DNA from 2 places in the Brenneria izadpanahii genome. Region 1 is predicted to be linked to the other one. Evidence: predicted binding sites of a transcription regulator. Region 1 holds the regulator's gene; the other holds the start of a gene.
What was found. Region 1 encodes LexA, which represses DNA repair genes until DNA is damaged. Its sites were predicted from a motif close to TNCTGTATGTACATACAGNA; they were not measured.
Positions count from the first base shown of each region.

Region 1 (9,990 bases):
CGGGCGGTTATATACTATTAGCAGTAACCGGTCCCGGCGCATTCAGCCTTGACCGTATCCTGAATAAAAAGTGGTAAGGAGAGCCATTTCCCTGCCAACCCACTAAACAAAACGGCGACAAGCGCAACCCTGCGATCTTGTCGTCGTTGCGCATAGTTTACTTAACGGGAGGATCTATGGGACAACTGGTTGATGGCGTATGGCACGATACCTGGTATGAAACCAAATCTACCGGCGGCCGTTTTAAGCGTTCAGAATCACATTTTCGCCACTGGATCACGCCGAACGGCGAGCCCGGCATTACCGGCGACGGCGGGTTTCCGGCGGAATCCGGGCGTTATCATCTGTATGTTTCCCTCGCCTGCCCCTGGGCGCACCGTACTCTGCTGATGCGCAAGCTGAAAGGACTGGAGACGCACATCGCCATTTCCGTGGTACATCCGTTGATGCTGGACCACGGCTGGACATTTGCAACCGATTTCCAGGACACCACCGGCGATTCGTTATACCAGCATGAATTTCTCTATCAGCTTTATCTGCACGCCGATCCCCACTACAGCGGACGAGTCACCGTGCCGGTGCTGTGGGACACCGAAAAACATACGATAGTCAGCAATGAGTCGGCCGATATCATCCGAATGTTTAACAGCGCCTTTGACGATATCGGCGCTAAACCCGGCGATTACTACCCGCAGGATCTGCGCGCTCAGATTGATGAACTGAACGGCTGGATCTATGACAAGCTCAACAACGGCGTCTACAAAGCCGGTTTTGCCACCAGTCAGCCGGCTTATGATGAAGCGGCGACAGAGGTGTTTGCCGCCTTATCCAGGTTGGAATCGATTCTTGGACAACAACGTTACCTGACCGGCGATCGTCTGACGGAAGCGGATATCCGGCTGTGGACGACGCTGATACGCTTTGATCCGGTCTATCATACCCATTTCAAGTGCGATAAATACCGCCTAAGCGATTACCCGAATCTGTATGGCTTTTTACGCGATATTTACCAGATGCCCGGCATCGCCGACACCGTCAATATGGCGCATATCCGGCACCACTATTACCGCAGTCACAGCACCATCAATCCACACGGTGTGATTTCATTGGGGCCGGAGCAGGATCTGAACAGCCCTCACGGGCGCGACAAGCAGTTCACCGGCAAATAAAACCGGGGGAAAGACACATACCCTACCGTGTCTTTCCCCGGTTAGCGGCGAAAAGACTCAGGCATGGTTCAATAATTTCGGTATTTCTCGTAAAAACCAGGACTTAGCCTCACCCATGCTGTCACGCCGCCAGGCCATGATAATCTCGCTTTCCATAGAATATTCCGGGCTGACCACCCGCAACCGCCCTTCGGCGATATCCTCGGCGACCATGGGATAAGGCATTGTCGCCACTCCCAGCCCGGCCAGTAATGCCCGCCGTTTATCATCAATAGAACTGACGGTCAGCCGCTGCTGTTTATCCAGCAGCTGTACGGTCAGCACCGGGCGTTCACGCGCCGTATCCGCAACGGCGATACCGCGGTATTTCACCCGGGTGACTTCGGAAAGCGGTTCAGGCTCCTGATGTATCGGATGGTCGGGGCTGGCGACATAAATATTTTTCAACGTATAGAGCTTGCGGGTGTTCACCTCGGAAGAGGCGCGAAAATGCATATCCGGCGCAATGACGATATCGGCCCGTCCTTGTTCCAAGCGCTCCCATGCTCCCGCCAGCACTTCCGTCAGTATCGAAACCTGCGTATTGGCCTTCAGCGATAATTTATCCAATAGCGGGAATAGCTTCTCAGTGGGAATAAGCGCTTCAACCACGATCGTCAAATGCGTTTCCCACCCGCGGGCCAGCGCCTCGGCGTCCGTGGTGAGCTTATCGGCCGCTTCCAGCAGTATCCGCCCACGATCCAACAACATACGACCGACATTAGTAAATTTAGTGCGGTGTCCTGAACGATCGAACAATACCACATCCAACTCTTCTTCCAGTTTTTGCATGGTGTAACTGAGCGCCGAGGGTACGCGGCCCAACTCATCAGCCGCCGCGGCAAAACTTCCCCGGCGATCGATCGCATCCATAACCCTTAAAGCTTCCAGCGTCAATGCTCGTTCTTTTGACATGTTCTACTCATTCAGGAATTTTGAATATACTCACCAGATTAACTAGCTAACAATCCACCGTCCACACAATTACTATGTGTTTCATACCATTTGTTTAAGAAATTTTGTCCGAGTCTCATACCATGATCATAAAAAGAGCAGCAGAGCAATGCGGTCAAGCTGACTATGGCTGGTTGCAGGCGCGTTATACCTTCTCTTTCGGCCATTACTTCGATCCGCAACTGCTGGGCTATGCCTCGCTGCGAGTGCTGAATCAGGAAGTGCTGACGCCAGGGGCATCGTTCCAACCCCGCACTTATCCGCGCGTCGATATTTTAAACATCATCCTGCAAGGCGAAGCGGAATACCACGACAGCCACGGCCACCACATTCATGCCAAAACCGGCGACGTCTTGCTGCTGGCGACCCAGCCCAGCGTCAGCTACAGCGAACACAATACCAGCGCCAGTAAACCGCTGACGCGGATGCAGCTATGGCTCGATGCCTGCCCGACGCGGGAAAACACGCCGCTGCAGCGATTGACGCTGAATAAAACCGGCAACCGCCTATTGGCCTCTCCCGAAGGGGAGGACGGCAGTTTGCAACTCCGTCAGCAGGTGTGGATTCACCACCTTGAGCTGCAGGACAATGAGCGGAAAAACATTAAGCTGAACGGCAATCGAGCCTATCTTCAGTCAATCCACGGCTCGGCCACTATCAGCAGTCAGCAACACGGCGGCGATACGCTGTATTGCGGCGACGGCGCGTTCATTCAGCAGGAAGACGAATTAACCATCCAGGCTGAAACGCCGCTACGCGCTTTGCTAATTGATTTGGTCGCTTAACTTTTCCCCGCGTACATCCGCCTGCCGACGCTCGGCGTCACTGATTCTACGTTTTCCCTCAGCCGTGGTAAGATGTCTGTCTCTTTCTTTTGCGTCGAGGTTAAATGACAATGGATTCAACCAATCAGGACAAACTACTTGCCCAGGCTGAACAGATTTGTCAGCACCGTGGCGTACGCCTGACAACGCAACGGCAGGAAGTTCTGCGGCTGATGGCTCAACAGACCGGCGCCATCAGCGCATACGACCTGCTCGATCTATTACGGGTATCTGAACCTCAGGCGAAACCGCCGACGGTGTACCGCGCGTTGGATTTCCTGCTGGAGCAGGGATTTATCCATCGGGTGGAATCAACCAACAGCTATGTGCTTTGCCACCACATCGAGGATCACAGCCATACTTCGGCGCTGTTTATCTGCGATCGTTGCGGCCAGGTCACCGAACGTCAAACAGAAGGTGTGGAAGAGACGCTGCGTCAGTTAGCCCAACAGGCGGGATTCACCCTGCGTCACAGCATTATTGAGGCTCACGGATTTTGCGAGGACTGCCAGGAAGTGGCATCCTGCAAACAACCCGACCACTGCGATCACGACCATACCATTCCCATTAAAAAACGCTGACGCAATTTAAGATAAGGATGGGATGGGAACATCCGTTGTTCCCGGTTATACCGCTGAAACCGGAGTTTTGCAGTCAGAAAGAAAATAAACCGCTCGTCTCTTTCCAAACCTGCATGACTGTCATCGCCACAAGAATACGGCAAATGGTTAACACCTCGACACAGGAACCCATTATCCGAACTTGCGCGTGTCAGCGTTACCGATTAGCAGCCGTCGTTATCTTGCTTGCCCATACCTTACTTCTACTTCTTCTTTTTTAGCCGGTTATTTTGACGATCACCGCATATCAAGGGGTTCATCGCCGTCCGGCCGCTCATCATCCCACGAAAGCGCCATTCGCCCGCCCGTTCGGGCGTTCCCTCTGTTTTTAGTTTCTACTCTGACTCGCGCTTTATTCATAGCAAATATCGCCATATAAAGTGAATTATCGCACTATCGGCAAAAACCGCTAATAAAATAAAAAAATATCAACGTGAAAAACAAACTTACCTTAATATTCACGGCGGAAAATAGTTTCACTTTAATATTTAAATATACATTCAAGCGCCATCATTAATAATTCAATTGAGAAATATAATATTTAGAATTTAATGGAAAAAGCAGGAATGGCGCCACAAATCGGATAGAGGGAAATGCAACAAAATGCATCAATGATATCCGACACGAATGAAAGAGATAATCAATATCGCCCCAAATATGAGGCGAATATTAAACCCGAATAACCGCTTAGCCAGATGGACGCCAGGCTTTCAACGCGCCGACATCAACTCCAGTCGCCGTTGCGAATAACGCCGACGGCCAGTCCCTCAATAGAGAAACTCTGTTGACGCAGATCGACGACAATAGGCGCGAACTCTTCATTTTCAGCCAGAAGATGAACGGTGTTACCCTGTTTTTTCAATCGCTTGACTGTTACTTCATCTTCGATGCGGGCCACTACGACCTGCCCGTTATGCACATCCTGCGTTTTATGCACAGCCAGTAAATCGCCATCCATAATACCAATGTCTTTCATCGACATCCCGCTAACGCGCAACAGGAAATCGGCGCTGGGTTTGAACATTGACGGATCGACCTGATAATGACATTCAATATGCTGCTGAGCTAAAAGCGGTTCGCCTGCCGCTACGCGGCCAATCAACGGAATGCCAGCCTCTTCTTCCATCAACAGACGAATACCGCGCGATGCGCCGGAAACAATTTCAATCACGCCTTTACGCGCCAACGCCTTCAAATGCTCTTCCGCGGCATTCGGTGAACGGAACCCCAGCTGTTGGGCAATTTCCGCCCGCGTTGGCGGCATACCGGTTTGCGCTAGATGATCGCGGATCAGGTCGTAAACCTGCTGCTGCCTGGCTGTTAATGCTTTCATTCCGCCCCCTGGTTGTTTATACAGTTTTGCTGTGAGTATATACAGCTAATTGCCAATTGGGAACCAGGATGTGAGTAAACCGCGGTTTTTATTAATTTCTGGAAGCCTTCACGCAAAATACTGCCAGAGAATGCTGCCCCAGACGACGGCCGCCAGCAAAATAGCGACGAACACCGCCGCCGAACCAATGTCCTTTGCGCGGCCGGATAATTCATGATGTTCAAGACCGACACGATCGACTATCGCTTCAATCGCGCTGTTTACCAGTTCAAATAGCATGATCAACACGATTGCCCCGATAAGCAGCAATTTTTCCACTAAGGTTACAGGTAACAGATAGGCGATGATCGCCCCAATAACGGTCAGCAGAATTTCCTGGCGGAATGCCGCTTCATGTCGCCATGCCTGCTTCAACCCCTGAAGGGAATACCCAGTTGCTTTGATTATCCGGGCTATCCCCGTTGCTTTCTTCATCTATCCTCCATTATTTATCAGCGCTCGCTCACGTTTTAACGCATTTCCGTTGTCTTATCACAACAGATCTCCAGCGCAGTTTCTGGTATCCTTGCGACGCATTGCTAACAAGAGGCTTCAAGTTGTTATGTCAGGTTGGCGTAAAATTTATTATAAACTACTGAATTTTCCACTCAAACTGTTAGTGAAAAGTAAGGTCATCCCCATAGACCCCGTAGCTGAGTTGGGGTTGGATCCCTCACGTCCGATCCTCTATGTGCTGCCTTACAATTCTCAGGCGGATTTACTGACGCTAAGGGCGAAATGCCAGGCGTTAGGTCTTCCCGATCCTCTCCAGCCGATCGATATCGGCGGAGCGCAACTACCCAGTCACGTTTTCATTAACGACGGTCCGCGGGTTTTTCGCTATTACGTACCCAAACAGGAATCGGTAAAGCTGTTTCACGACTATCTGGATCTGCACCAAAGCAATCCCGAGCTGGACGTGCAGATGGTGCCGGTATCCGTCATGTTTGGCCGCGCTCCTGGCCGCGAGGGACAAAATCAGGCAACGCCGCATCTGCGCCTGCTCAACGGCATTGAGAAATTTTTTGCCGTACTGTGGTTGGGTCGAGACAGTTTCGTCCGTTTTTCCAGCCCGGTGTCATTACGCTATATGGCGACCGAACACGGTACCGACAAAACCATCGCGCACAAACTCGCCCGCGTCGCCCGCATGCACTTTGCTCGCCAGCGCCTGGCGGCGGTCGGCCCGCGTCTTCCGGTACGCCAGGAGTTGTTTAATAAACTGCTTAACTCCAAAGCGATCAAAAAAGCCGTTGATGACGAAGCGCGCAGCAAAAAGCTCTCCCATGAAAGAGCGCAGCAAAATGCCATTGCTTTGATGGAAGAAATTGCCGCCGATTTCTCTTATGAAGCCATTCGCTTATCGGATCGCGTATTAGGCTGGACTTGGAACCGTCTCTATCAGGGGATCAACGTTCACAACGCCGAGCGCGTGCGGCAACTGGCGCAGGACGGGCATGAGATAGTCTACGTGCCCTGCCACCGCAGCCACATGGATTACCTGCTGTTGTCCTACGTACTCTATCACCAGGGATTGGTTCCTCCGCACATTGCGGCCGGGATCAACCTGAATTTCTGGCCGGCCGGCCCGATCTTCCGCCGGCTGGGGGCATTCTTCATCCGCCGTACGTTTAAGGGCAACAAGCTGTATTCCACCATTTTCCGCGAATATTTGGGCGAACTGTTTACCCGCGGCTACTCCGTCGAATACTTTATGGAAGGCGGACGTTCGCGCACCGGACGTTTGCTGGAACCGAAAACCGGCACCCTGGCCATGACGATTCAGGCCATGTTGCGCGGCGGTACGCGCCCCATAACCCTGGTGCCGATCTACGTGGGTTATGAGCACGTAATGGAAGTTGGAACCTATGCGAAAGAGCTTCGCGGCGCGACGAAAGAGAAAGAAGGCTTTATGCAGATGGTGCGCGGCTTGCGCAAGCTGCGTAATCTTGGACAAGGTTATGTGAATTTCGGCGATCCGTTGCCGTTAACCGCCTATCTGAATCAGCATGTGCCGCAATGGCGCGATGCCATTGATCCGATTGAAGCGCAGCGGCCAAGCTGGCTAACGCCAACAGTTCAGAATGTCGCGATGGATATCATGACGCGCATCAACAACGCCGCCGCGGCGAATGCCATGAACCTCTGCTCCACCGCATTACTGGCTTCGCGTCAGCGCGCGCTAACCAGAGAGCAGATGCATGAACAGTTGGATTGCTACCTGCAACTCCTACGCAATGTTCCTTATCATAAAGACATCACGGCGCCTGAAAAAACGCCCGCCGAGTTGCTGGAACATGCGTTGAGCATGGATAAATTCGAGGTCGAAAAAGACAGTATCGGCGATATCATCATCCTGCCGCGGGAGCAGGCGGTGCTGATGACCTATTACCGTAATAATATCCAACATCTGCTGATCCTGCCGTCGCTGATCGCCAGTATGGCGATCCATCACCGCCATATAACCATGACCGAGTTGATCCGCCAGATTACGCTGATCTATCCCCTGCTCCAGGCGGAACTGTTCCTGCATTACAGCAAAGAGGAACTGCCGGCGGTGTTATCCGCTTTGACGGAGGAACTGACGCGGCAACAGCTGCTGTCCGTCAAAGAAGAGGCGCTGTTTATCAATCCGGCGCGTATCCGTACGCTACAGCTCTTGGCGGCGGGAGTGCGCGAAACGCTGCAGCGTTATGCCATCACGCTGTCATTGCTGGGGGCAAACCCTGGCATCAATCGTGGAACGCTGGAAAAAGAGAGCCGGAATATGGCGCAACGGCTGTCGGTTCTGCATGGCATTAATGCGCCGGAGTTCTTCGACAAAGCGGTGTTCTCTACGCTGGTCGCCACCTTGCGCAGCGAAGGTTACATCTCTGACAGCAGCGAAGCGCCTCAAAGCGATATTCTGGAGATATACAACACGCTGGGCAATTTGATCACCCCGGAGGTCAGACTGACGATTGAAAGCGCCAGTTCGCCCGCTGAAGCGGAAAGCCCGAAAACCGAGCCCATTCCTCATCAGGAGTAAACTCCGAAAAGAAGAAAGGCGGCGATGATATCGCCGCCTTTCTTATATCTATCCGCCGCCCGTTTACAGGCCGAGCAGCACGCCGATAAACAGCGCCATGCCGACATAGTTATTATTCTTGAACGCCCGGAAACACGCGTCCCGTTCTCGTCCGGCGATCAGCGTCTGCTGATAAACAAATAGCCCGGCCGCAATCAGCAGCGCCCCGTAAAATAACGGTCCCAGCGATATCATATAGCCAAGAGCCGCCAGCAGCAGCAGCACGCCCAACTGCAGCAAGCCAATAATCAGCGTGTCAAAGCGGCCAAACAGGATAGCGGTGGATTTAACGCCGATCTTGAGATCGTCATCCCGATCGACCATCGCGTATTGGGTATCGTACGCCACCGTCCAGCAAACATAAGCCAAAAACATCATCCAGCAGGTTGCGGGCAGTGATTCGCTAACCGCCGCATAGGCCATCGGAATCGACCAGCCGAACGCCGCGCCCAGCACAAACTGCGGCAAATGGCTGACGCGCTTCATAAACGGATATATCCACGCCAGCGCCAGCCCGGCAACCGAAAGCCAGATGGTCATCTTGTTCAGCGTCAGAACCAGGCCGAATGCCAACATAACCAGCACCACAAACAGGACTTTTGCAGACAGCTCGCTAACCATGCCGCTGGGCAGCGGACGTGAAGCCGTGCGCTTCACGTGACCGTCAAAATGGCGATCGGCATAATCGTTGATCACACAACCCGCCGCACGCATCAAAAAGACGCCGGCGACAAAAACCAGCAATGTCCACGGCTCAGGCGCGCCTCGTCCGGCCAGCCACAACGCCCACAAAGTCGGCCACAGCAACAATAGAGAACCTATCGGCTTATCAATACGCATCAACCGACAGTAAGCCAACCATTTCCCCGCTGTTACACTTCTTTCCAACGGACTAATCTCCTCAATTACCGGCTAGCCTTCGCGGCCATCCGTCAAATAAAGCGGTGCCTCTGATAAAAACAGCTCGGTCAACAACAGTGGATGACCAGAAAGGCACAAACGGGAACGCCGCGCCCACAACCCGTCACAGAGTCCGGTATGTATATAATCACGCGTCAAATCGTCATGCCGAAAAAGATAACGCCCCAGGGGCTCATTACCGATTTTTGTCAGGTCGATACCGGCGCCCCCCAGCGTTTGCCGGGGAATCAAAGTGCGGCCGAATAACCAGGGACGCCCGTCGCCATAAAGCACGACTTCACGCAGCCAATAACGGTCGCTGACGGGCAGGAGCGCCAGCTCATCGTTCAATTCCCCCGGCGGGATAAAGCGCTCATTGCGAACGGATACCGTCAGCCGATCGCAATATCCATCAAGACGCTGCGTCATTGAATCCGTTTCCATCAGCCAGTCTTTGATGCGCCCAGGGATTATCGCGGGCGGTTCGATAAACCATTCAATCGTGTGCAGGGAAAATTGCAACCCATCAGACATTATCCCTACTCCACTCAGGGGTGATTGGTAAATAAAGTAAGCGCTTCATATTGTAGCGCAGAATAGCGCTCTGATAACACGTTCTAAACCTATGGTTACCTGATACGACAGTATTTCCTCAACTTAACCAAGGCAGTAGAAAGTCAAAAAATAGAATAAAAATCAAGGAGAAAATTAAACGGGAAACAGGGGCGGCGGCTAGAGGATGACAAAATAAAAGGCGCTGACCGGTGTTATCCATCAGTCAGCGCCTTTTGTACAGCATAGAAGAAACAGCTGTAAAGCCGGTCAAGCCGCCATCAGAACATTAGCCCTCATGACGGCGACGCCGCATTACATCATTCCACCCATACCGCCCATGCCGCCCATACCGCCGGCCGCGCCTAAATCTACCTTTTCTTCTTTCGGCAGATCGGTAACCATACATTCGGTGGTGATCATCAGACCAGCAACGGATGCCGCGTATTGCAGAGCGGAACGGGTAACTTTGGTTGGATCCAGGATACCGAAG
Region 1 covers NZ_CP050854.1:4,642,090-4,652,079, forward strand. Annotated here, with positions in the region: gene HC231_RS20740 (DoxX family protein) at 1-77, shown strand, start outside; gene HC231_RS20745 (glutathione S-transferase family protein) at 177-1,169, shown strand; gene HC231_RS20750 (LysR family transcriptional regulator) at 1,227-2,123, opposite strand; gene HC231_RS20755 (pirin family protein) at 2,246-2,947, shown strand; gene zur (zinc uptake transcriptional repressor Zur) at 3,058-3,567, shown strand; gene lexA (transcriptional repressor LexA) at 4,331-4,939, opposite strand; gene HC231_RS20770 (diacylglycerol kinase) at 5,048-5,413, opposite strand; gene plsB (glycerol-3-phosphate 1-O-acyltransferase PlsB) at 5,541-8,006, shown strand; gene ubiA (4-hydroxybenzoate octaprenyltransferase) at 8,070-8,933, opposite strand; gene ubiC (chorismate lyase) at 8,958-9,479, opposite strand; gene groL (chaperonin GroEL) at 9,813-9,990, opposite strand, start outside.

Region 2 (9,990 bases), 1.5 Mb from region 1:
CAGGATGACGCCTACCGGACGCGGCAGGCGAATCAGGGGGGGAATGGCCGTTGGCTGGAACTGGAGGGACAGCGCTACATCAATTTTTCCAGCAATGACTATCTGGGGTTGAGCCGTCATCCCGATATCATTCAGGCCTGGCGGCAGGGGGCGGAGCGCTATGGCGTCGGCAGCGGCGGCTCCGGCCATGTCACCGGTTATACCGACGCCCACGCGCGGCTGGAACGGCAACTGGCCGACTGGCTGGGCTATCCGCGCGCGCTGTTATTTATTTCCGGTTATGCCGCGAATCAGGCGGTGGTGGCGGCGTTGACCCAGAAGGGCGACCGTATTCTGGCCGATAGGCTGAGCCATGCCTCTTTGCTGGAGGCTGCCGCGCATTCGCCGGCAACCTTGCGGCGCTTTATCCACAACGATGAAGATTCGTTGCGGCAACTGTTGGAGAAAACGGCCGAGGGGCAAGCGCTGGCGATGACCGAGGGCGTCTTCAGCATGGACGGCGACGCCGCGCCGCTCGCGCCGCTGCATGCGCTGTGCCGTGAACATGGCGCATGGCTGATGGTGGATGATGCGCACGGCATCGGCGTCCAGGGGGATGAAGGGCGGGGGAGCTGTTGGTCGCAGGGCGTAAAGCCCGAACTCTTGATCGTCACTTTCGGCAAAGCCTTCGGCGTCAGCGGCGCCGCCGTGCTATGCGCGGAACCGCTGGCGGAATATCTGCTGCAATTTGCCCGCCATTTAATTTACAGCACCTCCATGCCCGCGGCGCAGGCGTGCGCATTGAGCGCGTCGCTGGCGTGTATCCGGCAGGGCGAGGCGTTGCGCGCGCAGCTACGGCGCAATATCGCCCAGTTCCGTGCCGGTTGCGATGCCGCCGCTTTCCAACTGATGGATTCCCAATGCGCCATTCAGCCGCTGGTGGTGGGCGACAATGCCCGCGCATTGGCGTTGACGGCGCGAGTTCGCGCGCAGGGGCTGTGGGTCAGTGCGATGCGTCCTCCCACGGTTCCCCCCGGCAGCGCCCGGCTAAGGATTACGCTGACGGCGGCGCACCGGCCGGAAGATATCGAACGGCTGTTGACGGTGCTGCATCATGCTGTCTGACGCGCATACGCATAACAAACAGGCTATTGCCCGGGCTTTTGGCCGGGCGGCCGCCAGCTATGACCGCTTTGCCGCGCTGCAACGCGCCAGCGGCGAGCGATTACTCAACATGATCGCGGCTCACAACGGGCGGCAGGTGCTGGATGCCGGCTGCGGAACCGGGTATTTCAGCCGTTGCTGGCAGCAGTTGGGGAAAAGCGTGACGGCGCTGGATCTATCCGCGGAGATGCTGGCCTGCGCCGCAGAACGGCGCTCCGCCGCGCGTTATGTGCTGGGGGACATAGAAAATCTGCCGCTGGCGGATTGCAGCGTGGACATCAGCTACAGCAATCTGGCGGTGCAGTGGTGCGATGATCTGCCTGCGGCGTTGGCCGAATTCCACCGGGTTACCCGCGCCGGCGGCGCGATCGCATTTTCCACGCTGGCGGAAGGCTCGCTGATTGAGCTGGCTCAGGCCTGGCAGCGTTTGGACGGCACCCGCCGGGTGAATCGGTTTCTGCCCGTTTCCGCCATTGAAGCCGCTTGCCGCCCTTATCGTTACCAACTTCATCAGGAATGCGTCACCTGCTGTTTTCCTGATGTGCCGGCCTTGCTCAAATCGCTGAAAGGTATCGGCGCCACCTGGCTGCATCAGGGGCGGACGCCCGGTTTGCTCAGCCGTAAGCGTCTTGCGGCGCTCTCCGCGTCGTACCCGCCGCGAGAGGATGGCTACCCGCTTAGTTATCAACTGGTTTATGGAGTAATTTATCGTGACTAGACGCTGGTTTGTGACAGGAACCGATACGGAGGTCGGTAAAACGGTTGCCAGCAGCGCGTTGTTGCAAGCCGCTAATCAGGCCGGATACCGCACCGCGGGGTATAAGCCGGTGGCATCCGGCTGTGACGTTACGCCGGAAGGAATACGTAACGGCGATGCGTTATCGCTTCAGGCTAATAGCAGCGTGCGGCTTGATTACCATGCCGTCAATCCGGTGGCGTTCGTCGAGCCGACGTCGCCGCATATCGTCAGCGCCGCGCAACGGCGGCCGATTCGGCTGGCTGAGCTTTCCGCCGGGCTGCAAGCGCTGGCAGCGCAGGCCGACTGGCTGCTGGTGGAAGGCGCCGGAGGCTGGCTGACGCCGCTGTCGGAGCGGGAAACCTTTGCTGACTGGGTGGCGCGGGAACAACTGCCGGTTATTTTGGTGGTGGGGATCAAACTCGGCTGCATTAATCACGCGTTGCTGACCGCCTGCGCCGTCAGACAGGCCGGGCTGACGCTCAGCGGCTGGATCGCCAACGATATTATGCCGCCGGGAAAACGGCATCAGGAATATCTGTCCAGCTTACGACAGCGGTTGTCTGCGCCGATGCTGGGGGAAATTCCGCATTTGGCCGATCCCCTGTCGCGAAATTTAGGACAGTATGTCGATTTGACTCGGCTGGCGTAACGTAAATTTTCCCATCGGCAATCCTAAATAGTAAATAGGGGATGGCGTTAATAGTATATTTTATCGCTATTCCCGCGCTGATAATTAGCGTCATATTCATCAGCGCCCGGTAGAAAAAATATCTTGAAATTCGCATCTTAGCCCTTGACAGCGTGGGCTATGCGCGTATCTGTCAGTTCCCGCGCTTATCGTTTTTTCACCTAATATTTATCAGATAAATTGCAGAAAAAAGGTGAAGAAAACCTATATCGATACCTCTATTATGTGACGATAGTATTTCGGCAGCGCAGAGCGGATGCGGGGTTGTGGGGGTTATCCACTATTTCTGTGGATAACTGTGTGCATTAGAGATAGAAAAACCATGCCAGGCGAGAAACGACGCGGGTTCCCGCCAGGTTGACGTTATTCTCTGCTTTTTTGTTAACTCTTTTTAAATCATTGCGTTATTTAAAATCAAGTCCCTTTCCCGTTGATGACATGCAGTTGCATAAATTAGCGGCAGCGACTATCTCCTATTCATTAGCAAAATTATTAATCTGGGGATAAATATTTTACCGGCGAACTGAAAACCGATGTGTTGGCAAGCCGGTTGGTGGATTAATCGCGCGCGCGGATCATAATCCCCTTGATGCTGTTTTTATATCCAGTATCATGGTGGTGGCAAAGCCTGAGATTGATTTCCATAATACTGTGAGTGCCGACGATAGCCATCCGGTTCCATTCGCTTGACATCCGGCAGCCCATCCAAGAGAAACGTATTCGATTATGAGTAAAGTATTCAAACTGAATTCCGAATTTAAACCAGCGGGCGATCAGCCGGAAGCCATTCGCCGTTTAAAGGAAGGGTTAGAGGATGGATTGGCGCATCAGACGCTGTTGGGCGTAACCGGATCGGGTAAAACCTTTACCATCGCCAACGTGATCGCCGATCTGAACCGTCCCACCATGGTGCTGGCCCCCAATAAAACGCTGGCCGCCCAGCTTTACGGGGAAATGAAGGCGTTTTTCCCGGATAACGCGGTGGAATATTTCGTCTCTTATTACGACTACTATCAGCCGGAAGCCTATGTGCCGAGTTCCGATACCTTCATTGAGAAGGATGCGTCGGTCAACGAACATATTGAGCAGATGCGGCTCTCGGCGACCAAAGCCATGCTGGAGCGGCGCGACGTGGTGGTGGTCGCCTCGGTTTCCGCCATTTATGGTTTGGGCGATCCCGATCTGTATCTGAAAATGATGCTGCATCTGACGAAGGGGATGCTTATCGACCAGCGCGCGATTTTGCGGCGTCTGGCGGAGCTGCAATATACCCGTAACGATCAGGCGTTTCAGCGCGGAACCTTCCGCGTTCGGGGCGAAGTGATTGATATTTTCCCTGCCGAGTCCGACGAGGTGGCGCTGCGCGTCGAGCTGTTTGATGAGGAGGTGGAACGCCTGTCGCTGTTCGACCCGTTGACCGGGCAGATTCTGCAAACCGTGCCGCGCTATACCATCTATCCGAAAACGCACTATGTGACGCCGCGCGAGCGTATCTTGCAGGCGATGGAGGATATCAAGGTTGAACTGGCCGAACGCCGCAAAATACTGCTGGCGAACGATAAGCTGGTGGAAGAGCAGCGGCTGAGCCAGCGAACGCAGTTTGACCTGGAAATGATGAACGAGCTTGGTTATTGCTCGGGGATCGAAAACTACTCGCGCTATCTCTCCGGGCGCGGGCCCGGAGAGCCGCCGCCGACCCTGTTTGACTATCTGCCGGCCGATGGGCTGCTGGTGGTCGACGAATCGCACGTCACCATCCCGCAGATTGGCGGTATGTACCGCGGCGACCGGGCGCGCAAAGAAACGCTGGTGGAGTACGGCTTCCGCCTGCCGTCGGCGTTGGATAACCGGCCGCTGAAGTTCGAGGAGTTTGAGGCGCTGGCGCCGCAGACCATTTATGTATCGGCGACGCCGGGCAACTATGAGTTGGAAAAATCCGGCGGCGAAGTGATCGATCAGGTGGTGCGGCCCACCGGCCTGCTCGATCCGGTGCTGGAGGTCAGGCCGGTCGCCACCCAGGTGGACGATTTGCTGTCGGAGATCCGGTTGCGCGCCGCCGTGAACGAGCGGGTGCTGGTCACCACGCTGACCAAACGAATGGCGGAAGATTTGACGGAATATCTGGAAGAGCACGGCGAGCGGGTGCGTTATCTGCACTCTGATATCGATACGGTGGAGCGCGTCGAGATTATCCGCGATCTGCGGCTTGGCGAGTTTGACGTGCTGGTGGGCATCAACCTGTTGCGGGAAGGGCTGGATATGCCGGAAGTGTCGCTGGTGGCGATTCTGGATGCCGATAAAGAAGGTTTCCTGCGTTCCGAGCGCTCGCTGATTCAGACCATCGGTCGTGCGGCGCGAAACCTGAACGGTAAAGCCATTCTGTATGGCGACAGAATTACGCCGTCCATGGAACGGGCGATTAGCGAAACGGAACGCCGGCGTGAGAAACAGCAGGCTTACAACCATGAACACGGCATCGTACCGCAGGGGTTGAATAAGAAAATCGCCGATATTCTGCAATTGGGCCAGCCGAACCATAAAGGCAAAGGGCGAGGTAAAAAAGCCGCCGAGCCGGCTGCGGGCTATCAGTTAATGACGCCGAAAGCGCTGGAACAGAAGATTCGCGAGCTGGAAAGCAAGATGATGACGCATGCGCAGAATCTGGAATTTGAAGAGGCTGCCGAACTGCGCGATCAGGTTCAGGCTTTGCGAGCACAGTTTATCGCCGCGTCCTGACCGTTTGCGCCGCAAGCCCGCCGCGCCTGGGCCGAATGCGGGCTGCGGCATAGCATAGAAATGGCGGCATTCCGGCGCACGAAACGGTTTCTGCCTCTGCATAAATAAAGGCAGGCCGGCGGCAAGCGAGCCTCTACCGCTTATGCCTTGCCGCTGTTATCCTGTGGCGCGCCATCACTCGTTTTGGTCGCCGCGTTCATTTCTTCGATCTCTTTCTTATTTTGAGCCGCCGCAAACTGTTCAAGCTGAATTTTTGCCAACTCAGCCTGCAGCATGGATATTTCCGACTGGATCATCTTTCTTTGTGCGAGGATCGCCTCCCGCTCTTTACTGCTTTCGGCGGACAAGGCTTGTGATACCAGCGTCTTCAATTGCTTATTCAGAACTTCGATACGATTTAAAATGCGGGTTTCAGCGCTGGTATTGCCTGTTCCGCCAGCGATGGCGGCGCTGCTTCCTGCTGCATCAATAGATATTGACATAATGCTCCTCCCTAGAAATGGTATGCGCGTTTGTTGGCTGACAATCCATAGACAAGTCCGCTGCATAAAGGGTATCGGTTCTGGTTGCCATTTTCTTAAGCGACTTATTTATTGGATATAGTCATTAATCGCTTTTATAGTAATGAATGACTGTCCCGCCGATATCGTTCAGATTCAGCGCACCCAAAATGTTCAGGAGGGCCCGGCTGGCTTCCCGTGGTCCTGACTGCTTTTTCTAACCTTTGAGTATCCACCCATAGCTGATTTCCGTGGCTTGTGTCGGATGAACCACATCAATCGGTTCATCACCGGCGATTTCTTTTAAATTCGCATAATATTCAACGAACTGATTCTGTTTTTATTCATAGTGATAAATATATTCATGCTGGAAGGCATGATCTCCATAATGTATAAAATCAAGAATCTTCAATGATTACTATATATATTTAATATTCTTTTGTTTTTATATTAATTTAAATGAATTAGATAATATTTCCATAAATAAAATAAATTATTAATAGGTTGTTAATAATTTAAAGGTGGTAAGTTTATTTTTTATTTGCAGTGGATAACAAAAATAAATATTTAAATATTATGTTTTGATGGCGGTAATATTTTGGGGAAGGTTCGGTGTGATAAATAATTCTATGTCATTGAATGATTAAAATCATAAAGTTAAAGGGTTTTTGTTTTTGTAATTAAATGCTTTTCGAAGTTGACAGCCTTTCATTATGATAGATTTTTTCTATTAATATGTAGTGAGTTGCTTTTTAATAGTGATGAGAGTAATTTAAAAAAATTGATTAATTCGGTAATGTCGTTAAGATTTTATATGACTTAACAGTCAATAGTCGGTGTTATAAATAACCTGTAATATCAATACTTGGGTAAGGAGAGTTATTATGTCTAAACTGAAAAACCGCTTTGGTTCACAGATCGTCAATAAAAACAATCCTGTCAAAAAGGGGCTTTACAGTCAGTCGCCGGGAAATTGTGCAGCTTGCTCCAACAGTGCGCCAAGTAACTGTAGTGATGGTGGTTAAGGTTAATTAAATCCACACTAACCATTAATTAAAGGTCATGCCTTTAGGTTGTGGCCTTTAAAAACATGGGGAGAAACTAGCATGTTATATTCAAGAACACCTGTCAGTATCTCACAATCTGCTGGAAAGACAGTAATGTACACCCCAAAAGGGGTTTTTGTTGTTGATGATTGCGTAATGTCTAAATTGCTTGCAACTATCAGTGCTGAAATTGTTGTTACATATGACTTTTTGATAAAAAAATGGGTTGCTTATGGTGGGGATATGGATAAACAAGAGGAGGTTATTAACTATCTTACCAATGAAACACAGGTTTTAATAAAATTATCGGATAGATATTTGATGAGAGATATTCATTTCATCACTGATGAAAAGAGTGTGTTATTACTTTTTGAAAATGATTGTTCTATTTTAAGTTTTTATACTATTAATGAATATTTTGAAACGAACTCTCTGAACGATAATGCTATTTTAATATTTTTTCTTCCTGTCTGGCCGAAAAGAGAGCAAATTGAAAGGTTAATGAATGGAACAAAATCTAACCAATTATGTTTGTTCGTTTTTATAATTGGGGAATATGCTGTAATAAGTCATATCTGGTCAAAGTCTCTTTGCAATCCCTGTATGTTATGTGTCTACGATTATCTGATGGATCGGGTTTACTATGATAGTGAGAATAAAATAAATAGTCTTTCAAATGCTATGCTTTATCTTGAGCATCTTTATCATTCAACCTTACCGGAAGTGAAACCGGATTTACTGGATTTGGCATTTATCTGTAGAGTAGTCATGCAGGATGTAGATATTCTATCCGGTAAGGGGCGTTCAGTTTTCGCAGAGTGTAATACAGAACATACAAAAATTATTAATATGTATACGTTGGAAAAGCAGGAAATGGATATACCATTTTCATTTCGTTGTGATTGCCTGCTTCATTATCATAAGTCAAAGGAGCAGACCAATGTTTGACTATATGCTGGCAGTTTTAAATGATACAATTGATCAGAGGGTACATAACGATTTAATGGATTTCCATGTAAAAACCTGCAATCGTGTGGATAAGAAAATTAATCCCTTTAATTTTAACCGAACGCTTCTGACGGACGGACAGAACCGGATGCTTGAATGGTCTGAGCACCGTTTTGGTAATGTGAAACGTGAACTTCGGAATGATGAGATTCTTCATTCATTTCACAGGGTACCATCTTCATCTGGTTTTTCTGCTTGCTCTCCTTTATCCGGGGATGTTTTTTCCGCCCTTATTAACAGTTGTTATGGGGCTCACCGTTCTGGTGAAAGAATTATTATGCCTTACCCAAGTGGTGGTGCTCTGTATTCCGGACAAGTAATTATTTATGTAAAAAACATAAGTAATTTTCAACCGGGAGCTTATCACTTTTTACCTCTTTCGGGAGAAATAGAGAGTCTTTCAGCACTATCAATAAAGGTGGTTGAAGAAAGTCTTTTTATTGGGAAAAATGATAAATTTAGCGATTACGATTTCTTTATCCTTTATGGTTCGGTTATTACTAAACATGCAGCAAAATATGGCTATCGAGGGTATCGCCTGGCAATGCTAGAGATCGGTTCGATGTACCGGAATATGGAAATAGCCTGCAACACTCTTGAACTCGATAACAGAGTTTGGGGGGGATTTAATGATGAAGCACTGACGGTTGCACTGGGCCTTGATCCAAGAGTCATTTTACCAGTCGTTTGCCAACTGGTCGGGAGGTCTTAATGTTAGGTCCGAAATTCTTACGTATTTGTTATGACCTTTCACCAAACCTGAATGCACCCATGATGGTGAGAATGCACCTTGAAAGAGGGATTGCCAGTTGTGCAACCGGGTATGATCGGCTTGTTGTCACCCGGGCTATCGGGGAGGGGTTGGAAAGGCATCTGTGTTATTCAGATTCAGATTATGGAACGAAACAAACAACGCTAAGTGAACTAGAACCCTTTATACAAAAGTGGTTTCTTCGGACACTGTCTTCAGCACAGAACAACGAAGATATAGCAGTTCATAAATTCATAATGACCCAAGTGCGTGAACAATTATCAGGAAATATTTACTTGGCCCCTTTGGTTGCATTCACGCTTGGGATTTGCCCTGATGATGTGAAATATGGATTCAGAGATAGTTCAGGTACCGCGCTTCACTATACAGATGAAGGTGCATTTCTTGGTAGCCGTGATGAGTACTGTGAAAGGCAGGCGTTGTCGCTATTCTGGTATTATGGGCATTGCTTATCTTTTATCAGGATATCACCGGATACCCTTTGGCAGTTTAATGTCCCTCATCTACGATTTATGGATCATTTGCTAGAAAATGGAGAGGTCTATCTATTTGATGTTTCACTTATCTCACCGGTAAGAACTTTTGTATCTGTGTATTTATCTGAGAAAGGTCCTGTACATTTTTCGGCAGGTGCTGCCGGCCATGAGCATATTGAAAAGGCAGTAGAAAAATCTCTCACCGAGATGTATCAAGCTTATATTCTGATGCAAAATATCTCAGATTCGAGATTTTACCAGAACCAAACTATTGATGACCCGATAATATCAGGGTATGCAAGTTTTAATAATCCGAATGTAATTAAGAAGTTCTCTTATATTCTGAATAATCAGAGGATTGAAAGGAGGAATATTAATGAGAATATTGAGTTTATCAAGAATTTCTATGAAGAGGAACTATTGATATGGAACAGAAAAATTATTTTCAGTGATCCACGGATGTCACTTTTCTACTATAATATAAAAAGTGTCAATGGTTTTACGTCGATGAGTCTTGATCGATGTAATGAGTTTGCTAATGAGGAAGCCGCGAACTATTATGGCTATTCTGGACAAGTTAATACAGGACCTATTGCCTTCGCATGAATAATTTTCTATATATAGCATCTCGCAGTTGGAAGATGATAGATAAAAGAAGCAAAGGTTACTTTTACCTTGCGGTAGTTCTGTTCTTATTAACTACATTGTTGCGTGTGTCTACACCCGTATTTTTCGCATATATAATCAGTTTTTCCGGGTATGTCAGGGAAAATATTCTTATGCTTTGTCTGGTTTATGCCGGGATATTTTGTGTCTCACGTTTTCTTGAGGAATTCAGACTGGCCTGTTACGTTTACTTTGAACAGATATTGCAAAAGAGCC
Region 2 covers NZ_CP050854.1:3,175,118-3,185,107, reverse strand. Annotated here, with positions in the region: gene bioF (8-amino-7-oxononanoate synthase) at 1-1,104, shown strand, start outside; gene bioC (malonyl-ACP O-methyltransferase BioC) at 1,094-1,861, shown strand; gene bioD (dethiobiotin synthase) at 1,854-2,531, shown strand; gene uvrB (excinuclease ABC subunit UvrB) at 3,297-5,306, shown strand; gene HC231_RS14270 (FlxA-like family protein) at 5,447-5,788, opposite strand; partial or broken gene HC231_RS24010 (IS630 family transposase) at 5,919-6,146, opposite strand; gene HC231_RS14265 (hypothetical protein) at 6,691-6,831, shown strand; gene HC231_RS14260 (hypothetical protein) at 6,913-7,800, shown strand; gene HC231_RS14255 (SagB/ThcOx family dehydrogenase) at 7,793-8,572, shown strand; gene HC231_RS14250 (YcaO-like family protein) at 8,572-9,714, shown strand; gene HC231_RS14245 (ATP-binding cassette domain-containing protein) at 9,711-9,990, shown strand, end outside.
Region 2: a site for LexA is predicted at 3,161-3,180, ahead of uvrB (excinuclease ABC subunit UvrB). Genes of this name have one in related genera too.